DNA from 3 places in the Streptomyces sp. ICN903 genome. Region 2 is predicted to be linked to each of the others. Evidence: riboswitches for the same ligand, from Rfam matches in the RefSeq annotation. Region 2 holds a riboswitch; each other region holds the start of a gene.

Region 1 (3,228 bases), on a different contig from region 2:
ACGGCCTTGTCCACGGGGTGGCGGCGGCGCCAGCGGTTGCCGTGCGCCGCCGCGTCGATCGGCAGCACGGGCTCAGGCTCCCCGGATCCCGGTCTCCCCGGTGCTCCCCGCGGTGCCCCCGGCTTCCTCCGGCCCCGCTTCCGGTCGCGCCCCCGGCTGTGCCTCCCGCGGCGCCCCGGCCCGCCGCTCGCCTTGGCGGCGCCCGCGGCGCAGGCCGAAGTAGTAGGCGAGAACGCCCGCGCCGAGCGCGGCCTGCAGGGCGAACAGCGCCGACTCGACCTCCCCGGAGGGCGGCTCGTACAGCGGGGAGAACCACGGCTCGTAGTCCGGCTCGATCTCGGTGATCGCCGTCTCCGCCTCGGCGTCGGCGCCGGCGAACGGCTCCTCCTTGTGGTCGCCGAGGCCGAGGGCCAGGGGCAGGACCGCGAGGGCGGCCACGGCGAGCAGCAGCAGGGCGTTGATCTTCGTGTTCCTGCTCATCACGCCACCGCCTCGCTGCCGGCCGCCTTCCGCTCTCCGGCCCGCCCGCCGGACACCAGCACGCCCAGCCGGGTCAGCTCGCCCCGGCTGGACCGCACCAGCAGCCGCATCACGAACACCGTCAGAAGCCCCTCGCTCACCGCGAGGGGGATCTGCGTGAGGGCGAAGATGGTGCCGAACTTGCCGAGCGCGCCCCAGAATCCGCTGACCGGGTCGGGGAACGCCAGAGCCAGCTGCGCGCTGGTGACGCAGTAGGTGGACAGGTCGGCGGCGAAGGCGCCGAAGAAGACGGCCGCCATCAGCGGCGCGCCGGACCGCCGCAGCAGCCGGTAGAGGGCGTATCCGGCCCAGGGGCCGGCGATCGCCATCGAGAAGGCGTTGGCGCCCAGCGTGGTCAGGCCGCCGTGCGCGAGCAGCAGCGCCTGGAACAGGAGTGTGATCGTGCCCAGTACCGCCATCACCGGCGGCCGGAACAGGACGGCCCCCAGTCCCGTACCGGTGGGGTGCGAGCAACTCCCGGTCACCGAGGGCAGCTTCAGGGCCGACAGGACGAACGTGAAGGCCCCGGATGCGCCCAGGAGCAGAGTGCTCCCGGGATGCTCCCTGACCTCACGGGTGAGACGGCGGACTCCGTGGACGATGAACGGAGCGGACGCGGCGCACCAGGCGGCCGCGTGCGCGGGGGGCAGGAAGCCCTCGGCTATGTGCATGACCGGACAGACCCTCTCCAGCACCTCGTGGATGGTTGACGCGCCTTGGCCGGTCTCCTGGCTGACGGGTACCACCGCCCGGGCTCCGCCTTCCCGGGCCCCGAAGGACCCAGTGGCCGCCCGCGAGGGCTGGAGCCGGACTTCCCGATCACAGTGGCGAGGGCCGCACCGGTATCGCACCGGATTTCCCGTTCACCAAGGCGTGGCGACAGTAGTGCGCGCGCGGAAGCGTTGGCAAGCAGGCCCTTTTTCGCGTACGGGTCCGGGTCCGGGAGGACAGGTCCGGCGCCGGTACGGAGCGCGTTGTGCGGGTGGGCGCCGTGGACCGGGCCGGCGCGCGGCGTGACGGCGGCGGGCCTGGGCCGTTGGGCAGGGAGGCAGGCCCATGACGCGGTACGGAGGGGGAGGCGGTGGCCACGACGGCTCCGCCCAGTGACTCGCGCGCCGTCGGCGGACCCCGGATACCCGGGCAACAAGGGCTTCGGGCATGGCCGTTCGGCCGGCGCGGCGCGTGCGAGGATGTCCCATGTGACCGAATCGTCTTCCCCGCCCGTCACGGAGAGCGCGCCCCGCGGCCGCGGCATGGGCTCCCGCGCCGCCGCCGTGCTCGTGTTCGGCTCCTCGGCCGCGGTCCTGGTCGTCGAGATCGTCGCCCTGCGGCTGCTGGCCCCCTACCTCGGCCTCACCCTCGAGACCAGCACCATGGTGATCGGCATAGCCCTCACCGCGATCGCGCTGGGCTCCTGGCTGGGCGGGCGTATCGCCGACCGGGCCGACCCGCGCCGGCTCCTGGGCCCCTCGCTCGGGGTGTCGGGAGCGGTGGTGGCGCTCACCCCCGCCGTGCTGCGCACCACAGCGGAGTGGGCGCCTCCTGCGCTGCTGTCGATCGCGTCGCTGACCATCCTGGTGCCGGGCGCGCTGCTCTCCGCGGTGACGCCGATCGTGACCAAGCTGCGTCTGACCACTCTCGCCGAGACCGGAACGGTCGTGGGCCGGCTGTCCGGCGTCGGCACCGCCGGCGCCATCTTCGGCACCGTCCTGACCGGTTTCGTCCTCGTGTCACGCCTGCCGGTCAGCGGCATCCTGATCGGTCTCGGCTCGCTGCTGGTGGCCGGCTCGGCGCTGGTCGAGTGGCGGACGCGCGGGTGGAGCGGCGCCCCCGCCCTGGCGCTCGCGGTCGTCGCCGGCGGCCTGGCCGCCACGGTCGCGCCCGGCGGCTGCGACGCGGAGACCAGGTACCACTGCGCACGGGTCGTCGCCGATCCCGACCGGGAAAGCGGCCGCACACTCGTCCTGGACGGCCTGCGGCACTCCTACGTGGACGTCGAGGACCCGACCTACCTGAAGTTCACCTACGTGCGCGCCATCGCGTCGGTGGTCGACGCCGCCTTTCCCGGCCAGGAGCCGCTCGCCGCCCACCACCTGGGCGGCGGCGGGCTCACCTTCCCCCGCTACCTGGCGGCCACGCGGCCCGGAACGCGCAGCGTCGTGTCCGAGATCGACGGCGGGGTCGTGCGCATCGACCACGACCGGCTCGGTCTGGGCTCCGAAACCGGCATCGACGTACGTGTGGAGGACGGAAGGCTCGGCCTGCGGCGGCTGGAGAACGGCAGCCGCGACCTCGTCGTCGGCGACGCCTTCGGGGGCGTCAGCGTGCCATGGCACCTGACCACGGTGGAGGCGATGACCGACGTACGAAGGGTGCTCGACGAGGACGGCCTGTACGTCGCCAACCTCATCGACCACGGTGATCTGGCCTTCGCGCGCGCCGAGGCGGCCACCCTCGGCGAGGTCTTCGAGCACGTCGCCCTCGTCGGCGACCCCGCCGACATCGGCCTGGGCCCGGCCGCCGCCGACGGCGGCAACCTGGTGGTGCTCGCCTCCGGCCGGCCGGTCGACCCGCACGCGGTCCAGGAAGAGCTGGACGCCCGGGGGACCGGCTGGAAGGTCGTCACCGGTGACGACCTCGCCTCCTGGATGGGCGACGCCCGGCCGCTCACCGACGACTACGCGCCCGTCGACCAGCTCCTCCAGCCCT
Region 2 (3,228 bases):
GCGCGGCCCAGTGCCCGGGCCAGGTGATCTCCGCCTGCGGGTAGTGGTCGACGTGGAGCACGCCGCGGGCGGCGCGGGTCGCAGGCCAGGCCGGGTGCGGGCCGTGGCGCTCGGCGAGGCCCGCGGACGCCTCGTAGGCGGCGAGCATGATCCGCTCGGAGATCCGTGTGGACAGCCGCCGGGCGCCGGGGGAGTCGAAGGGCAGGCGCAGCCGGAAGAAGACGTCCTGCAGACCCATCAGCCCCAGACCCACCGGACGCCAGCGGGAGTTGGAGGCCGAGGCCTGCCCGGTGGGGTAGTAGTTGACGTCCACGACCCGGTCGAGGAAGGCCACGGCGGTACGGACGGTGGCGTCCAGCCGCTCCCAGTCCAGCTCCTCGCCGGGGCGCGGATCCCCGTCGGCGCCGGCGCGCAGATGGGCGGCGAGGTTGACCGAGCCCAGGTTGCACACGGCCGTCTCGCCGTCGTCGGTGACCTCCAGGATCTCGGTGCAGAGGTTGGAGGAGTGGACGACGCTGCCCGGCTCGGCGGTCTGGTTCGCCGTGCGGTTGGCGGTGTCCTTGAAGGTCATCCAGCCGTTGCCGGTCTGGGCGAGGGTGCGCATCATCCGGGCGTAGAGGGCGCGCGCCGCAACCGTCCGCACCGCCAGCCCGGCCGCCTCCGCCCGGCGGTAGGCGGCGTCGAACTCCTCACCCCACAGGTCCGCCAGTTCGGGGACGTCGGACGGGGAGAACAGCGACCAGTCGGTGTCCGCCTCGACCCGGCGCATGAACTCGTCCGGGATCCAGTTGGCGATGTTGAGGTTGTGGGTGCGGCGGGCCTCCTCGCCGGTGTTGTCGCGCAGTTCGAGGAACTCCTCGATGTCGGCGTGCCAGGTCTCCAGGTAGACGCAGGCCGCGCCCTTGCGCCGGCCGCCCTGGTTGACGGCCGCGACCGAGGCGTCCAGGGTCCGCAGGAACGGCACGATGCCGCCGGAGTGGCCGTTGGTGCCGCGGATCAGCGAACCGCGCGAGCGGATCCGCGAGAAGGACAGCCCGATGCCGCCGGCGTGCTTGGACAGGCGCGCGACCTGGTGGTAGCGCTCGTAGAGCGAGTCCAGCTCGTCCCGGGGGGAGTCCAGCAGGTAGCAGGAGGACATCTGGGGGTGCCGGGTGCCGGAGTTGAACAGGGTGGGGGAGGAGGGGAGGTAGGACAGCGTGCTGGTGAGCCGGTACAGCTCGGCGACCTCCTCCAGGGCCCGCTCGGAGGAGTCGGCGGCCAGCCCGCAGGCCACGCGCAGCAGGAAGTACTGCGGGGTCTCGATCACGGCGCGGGCCACCGGGTGGCGCAGCAGGTAGCGGGAGTGGAGCGTGCGCAGCCCGAAGTAGCCGAAGCGGTCGTCGGCGCCGCCGGCGAGGGCTTCCTCGGCCAGCGCGTCGAGCCGCCGCGCGTGCCCGGCGACGAAGCCGGCCGTGCGGTCGGCGATCAGCCCCTGCCGGTGGCCGACCGCCACCGACGTGGAGAAGGACACCGCGCCCTGCCCGGCGGCCTCCTGACGGATCGCCGGAGCGAGCAGCCGCGCCGCGAGCCGCGAGTACTCGGGCTCCTCGGCGATGAGGCCGGCCGCGGCCTCGGTCGCCAGGGAGCGCAACCGGGCCTCGTCAGCACCGGGGTGGCGCCCGCGCAGCGCGGCGGCGGCGACCCGCTCGGGGTCGGTGGCGGGCAGGTCGGCGGCGAGTTCCGCCAGGGTGCGCAGCAGCGCCGCGCCCGGGCGGTCGTCCTGTGGTGCGCGGGCCGGTGCACAGGCCGGTGCACCGGCCGTGGCGGGCTCCGCTGATGAGATGGTCACTCGGTGCTCTCCCTCGTGGGCCGAAGGCCCCGGAGGGAGGAGGAGCAGGCGCGTACGGGCACACCCGGCCGGAAGAGGGCGCACCGCTCGCGTCCGCCGGCCCAACCCACGAGGCCCGGACGTGTGAATGAACACCGTCGGCAGGTCCTCGGACTCGCGGCGGACGGCCCTGACCGTGCGAACGACACGGGGGCAGCCCGCCGCACACCGTTGCGGGACAGCTCCGGCCTCACACCGGATTCCCCTGCGGCGACAGCGGGATGAGCATACATCTAGTGGTGATCTGGAAAAGCACCCCTAGATGTTGTGTCGGAGGGTTCCTCGGGTGGGGTGTGGAACCACGGCCCGGTGCCCTGTGCTCACGTCAGGTCCAGGGCGAAGGTCAGCAGGGGGACGTCCTCGACGGGACGCCAGTCGCGGTCGGGGGTGCGGACGAACCCCAGTCGCCCGTAGAGGCGGTGGGCGGTGTGCATCATGGGATGGCTGGAGAGCACCAGCCGCTCCAGTCCCAGGGCGCGGGCCCGGTCCACGCACTCGCGCACCAGGGTCTCGCCCACACCCCGGCCGCGCGCCGAGGGGCGTACCGCCAGCATCCGGAACTCCCCCTCGCCGGGGCGTGCGATCTCCGCGTACTCGCCGCCGTGCACCGCGAAGGTGACGGTGCCCAGAACCTCGCCGGTGCCGCTGCCGCCGCCCGTGCCGCCACCGGTGCCGTCCTCCGCGGGGCCCGCGGCCACCAGCAGTTCGGCGTGCTCGGCCCGGCGCCGGGCGTCTCGCAGCACGGCGAGGTACGGGTCCTGGGCGCCGAAGTCCAGCAGGCCGTCCCCGAGGTACACCTCGGCCGTCAACTCCCCGACGGCCTCGAACTCGTGCGGGCGCGCGGCCCTGATGGTGATGTCCATGACGGTCATCATGCGGCGTCCCGGCCGTGGTGGCGCAACGGCTTTCCGCCGGTGGCGCGCGGGGCGCGGAGACAGGGGTGGCGCGCCCCCGGCGCCGCCCCGCGCGCCTCACCGTTCTCCGTCCACCGCGCTCTCTCCCGGCCCCCCGCGTTCCGCGGCCCGCCGCGCCGCCCGGTCGCGCCGCACCAGCAGGTACGCGACGGCCATCAGCGCGGCGGAGAGAGGCACCCAGAGCAGCTGGTACCAGTAGAAGAAGGGGATCCCGGCCAGGGCCGGCTCGCTCCTGGCGTACGAGCCGACCCACAGCATCGCGACGAAAGGCGCGAGCAGGCAGGCGCCGATCGCCACCCGCGCCGGTGTGACGGCCGGGAGGGGGCCGGGGTTCTTCGGCGGTACGGGCATGGCCGCGGCTCCGTCCTTCCGGATCACCGTGGCCGCGGCGGACGGTCCGGGCCGGTGGCCGGCCTCCCGCTCACCGCCCCCGGCCGGGGCGCTGGA
Region 3 (3,228 bases), on a different contig from region 2:
ACCGCCGATTTCGAACTGGGCAAGGTGAGCGTGATGCAGGAGGTCGCCAAGGCGAGGAAGAAGCCCGCCGAGGCCCGCGCGGTGGTTCAGATCGGCATCGTCATCGGGGGTGCCGACGGCGACTTCGACGCGACCGAGCGGGCCCTGGTCCGCGAGGCCTGCTACGCGCTCGACCTGCCGCCCCACGAGTTCGACCTGTAACCCTCACCCGCCTCCCGGCCGCGCCGGCCGTACGTCGCGGGCGGGCGGTGGCCGGAACGGCACCCGCACATCTTCTACATTGATGTAGATTCACACTGGCGGCCGCCGGCGCAGAGGCCGGCGCGGCAGAACGGCAACAGGAGGAAAGCGTGGGAGTTTCCCTCTCCAAGGGCGGCAACGTCTCGCTCAGCAAGGAGGCGCCGGGCCTGAGTGCGGTCCTCGTCGGCCTGGGCTGGGACGTACGCACCACCACCGGCACCGACTACGACCTGGACGCCAGCGCCCTGCTGTGCGACTCCTCGGGGAAGGTCGCCTCCGACCGGCACTTCGTCTTCTACAACAACCTCACCAGTCCCGACGGCTCGGTCGAGCACACCGGCGACAACCTCACCGGTGAGGGCGAGGGCGACGACGAGGTCGTCAAGGTGGACCTCGCCGCCGTGCCCGCCGATGTCCACCGGATCGTCTTCCCGGTGTCCATCCACGACGCCGAGGCGCGCGGGCAGAGCTTCGGCCAGGTCCGAAACGCCTACATCCGCGTGGTGAACCAGGCCGGCGGCGCCGAGATCGCCCGCTACGACCTGAGCGAGGACGCCGCCACCGAGACCGCCATGGTCTTCGGCGAGCTCTACCGCCACGGCGCGGAGTGGAAGTTCCGCGCGGTCGGCCAGGGCTACGCCTCCGGCCTGGCCGGCATCGCCAAGGACTTCGGAGTGAACGTCTGACTCCGCGCGGGCCGCGCAGCGGTACCGCGAGTGGCTTCCGTACCGCACAGACCTCCGGAAAGGACCCATGGTGCTCGGGATCAGCGAGACAGCCATCCTCATCATCGTCGTCATCGTCGTCCTCGGCGCCAAGAAGCTCCCCGAACTCGCCCGCTCCGCGGGGAAGTCCGCCCGCATCCTCAAGGGCGAGGTCAGGGCGATGAAGTCCGACTCCTCTCCTGGCCGGAGCGCACCGGTGCCCCATGTCGTCAAGCACACGGAAAGCGGGCCGTCCTCCGCCGGAGCGGGCAACGCCGCCGACGGCGGAACTCAGCGCTGACACCGGCATCGCCGGCCGGGCCGCCTGCCTCGCGGGCGGCCCGGTGGGGACGAGACGGCACAGGGATGCGGGCCCCGGCCCACGCGCCCTTTCACCTCTGAATCCGCAGGACGTAATATCACCTGGTCATCACCGCGACGGGAGACAGGAAGCCGGTGCGAATCCGGCACGGTCCCGCCACTGTGACCGGGGAGTGCACCCCTTCGATACGCCACTGCGCGCCGCGCGGGAAGGCAGGGGGAAGCGTCGATCCGGGAGTCAGGACACTGGCCTGTCGCGGGCCCGTTCCGAGGAGCGCGGACTCCCCAGGAGGCTTCACATGTCCACCACCCCTGCGCGTGCCCATCTCCCCTCCCCTCCCCTCCGGCGCCGCGTCCTTCGGGCCGCGGCCGCGGCCCTGTCGGCGGCCCTGCTGGCCGCGGGCTGCGGCTCCCCCGGCGACGCCTCCCGGAACCCGAAGGCCGCGTCGGAGCCGGCCGAGGGCTTCCCCGTCACCGTCGACAACTGCGGTGTGACGACGACGTACGACAGGCCGCCGTCGCGGGTGGTCACCATCCACCAGCACCCTGCGGAGCTGATGCTCGCACTCGGCCTGAAGGACCGCATGGTGGGCACCGCCTTCCCCGACTCCGCTCCCCTGCCCGAGCTGAGGGAGGACTACGAGTCCGTCCCCCAACTGGCGAAGAGGGAGCCCTCCTTCGAGACGGTCCTCGACGCCGAGCCGGACTTCGTCTACGGCGGCTACCGCAGCGCCTTCGACGAGCACGAGGGCCGCTCCCGGAAGGCGTTCGCCGACGCCGGCATCGACACCCACCTCAACCGCGAGTACTGCGGAAAGAAGCGGGTGACGATGGAGGACACCTACGAGGAGATCCGCACCATCGGCGAGGTCTTCGGCGTCTCCGACCGGGCGGACAAGCTGGTCGCCGACCTGAGGGAGCGGGTCGACGAGGCCGCCGCGGCCGTCGAGGACGAACCCGAGGTGCCCGTCTTCGTGTACGACAGCGGCGACAAGGCGGCCTTCACGGCGGGCGGCAGGAGCCTGGGCACCGAGCTGATCCGGCTGGCCGGGGGCGAGAACGTCTTCGCCGACCTCGACGACGTCTTCGGCGACGTCTCCTGGGAACAGGTCGTCGAGCGCAAGCCCGAGGTCATCGCGATCTACGACTACGCCGGCGCCGGCAGCGTCGAGCGGAAGAAGGAGTTCCTGCTCTCCCGGCCCGCCCTCGCCGATGTGCCCGCCGTCAAAAACGAGCGGTTCGTCGTGCTGCCGCTGACCGCGACCCTGGTCGGCATCCGCTCGGCCCACGCCGTGGAGGACCTGGCCCGCGGACTGCACCCCGAGAACTTCCGGTGACGGCCCCGGCCGCGAGTGCGCCCGCCGATGCGGCCGTGCGGCGCCCCTCGCGCGACGGAAGGCGGGCGGGCCGGGGATCCCTCGCCACCGCCCTGCTCGTCCTCGCCGCCCTGCTGGTGGTATCGGCCACGGCCGGTCTGGCCATCGGCTCGGTGCGGGTGCCGCCCGGCCAGGTGTGGGGCATCGTGGCGCACGCGCTGGGCGCCGACTGGGCGGTCCCCGACTGGTCCCGGGCACGGGAGACCATCGTGCTGGACGTGAGGGCGCCGCGCGTGCTGCTCGGCGCGGTGACCGGCGCCGGACTCGCGGTGGTGGGCACCGCCCTGCAGGCCCTGGTCCGCAACCCGCTCGCCGAGCCCTATCTGCTGGGGGTGTCCTCCGGCGCGTCCCTCGGCGCCGTCGCCGTGATCGTGTTCGGGGTGACCTGGCTGGGACCGGTGTCGCTGTCGGCCGCCGCCTTCGCGGGTGCGCTCGGCGCGCTGCTGCTGGTGTACGTCACCGCTCGTACCGGCGGCCGGATCACCTCGGTCCGGCTCGTCCTGTCCGGCGTGGCGATCGCGTCGGTCCTCACCGCGGTGCTGAACCTCCTGCTGCTCACCACCGACCGGGGCAACGAGGCCCGCGCG

The links. Region 2 has a riboswitch for cobalamin ahead of L7D48_RS02805 (ribonucleoside-diphosphate reductase subunit alpha). Riboswitches for the same ligand answer to the same signal wherever they lie in the genome.
Region 1: another riboswitch for cobalamin. It lies ahead of L7D48_RS02600 (energy-coupling factor ABC transporter permease); the one in region 2 lies ahead of L7D48_RS02805 (ribonucleoside-diphosphate reductase subunit alpha).
Region 3: another riboswitch for cobalamin. It lies ahead of L7D48_RS01285 (ABC transporter substrate-binding protein); the one in region 2 lies ahead of L7D48_RS02805 (ribonucleoside-diphosphate reductase subunit alpha).

Annotation. Positions count from the first base shown of each region.
Region 1 covers NZ_JAKMAY010000012.1:16,646-19,873, reverse strand. The annotation lists gene cbiQ (cobalt ECF transporter T component CbiQ) at 1-68, opposite strand, end outside; gene L7D48_RS02605 (energy-coupling factor ABC transporter substrate-binding protein) at 73-480, opposite strand; gene L7D48_RS02600 (energy-coupling factor ABC transporter permease) at 480-1,190, opposite strand; cobalamin riboswitch at 1,220-1,405, opposite strand; gene L7D48_RS02595 (fused MFS/spermidine synthase) at 1,719-3,228, shown strand, end outside.
Region 2 covers NZ_JAKMAY010000013.1:29,544-32,771, forward strand. The annotation lists gene L7D48_RS02805 (ribonucleoside-diphosphate reductase subunit alpha) at 1-1,828, opposite strand, end outside; cobalamin riboswitch at 1,950-2,113, opposite strand; gene L7D48_RS02810 (GNAT family N-acetyltransferase) at 2,188-2,730, opposite strand; gene L7D48_RS02815 (DUF3311 domain-containing protein) at 2,839-3,132, opposite strand; gene L7D48_RS02820 (GntR family transcriptional regulator) at 3,203-3,228, opposite strand, start outside.
Region 3 covers NZ_JAKMAY010000005.1:42,968-46,195, forward strand. The annotation lists gene L7D48_RS01270 (tellurite resistance TerB family protein) at 1-201, shown strand, start outside; gene L7D48_RS01275 (TerD family protein) at 351-926, shown strand; gene L7D48_RS01280 (twin-arginine translocase TatA/TatE family subunit) at 997-1,245, shown strand; cobalamin riboswitch at 1,352-1,535, shown strand; gene L7D48_RS01285 (ABC transporter substrate-binding protein) at 1,565-2,602, shown strand; gene L7D48_RS01290 (iron ABC transporter permease) at 2,599-3,228, shown strand, end outside.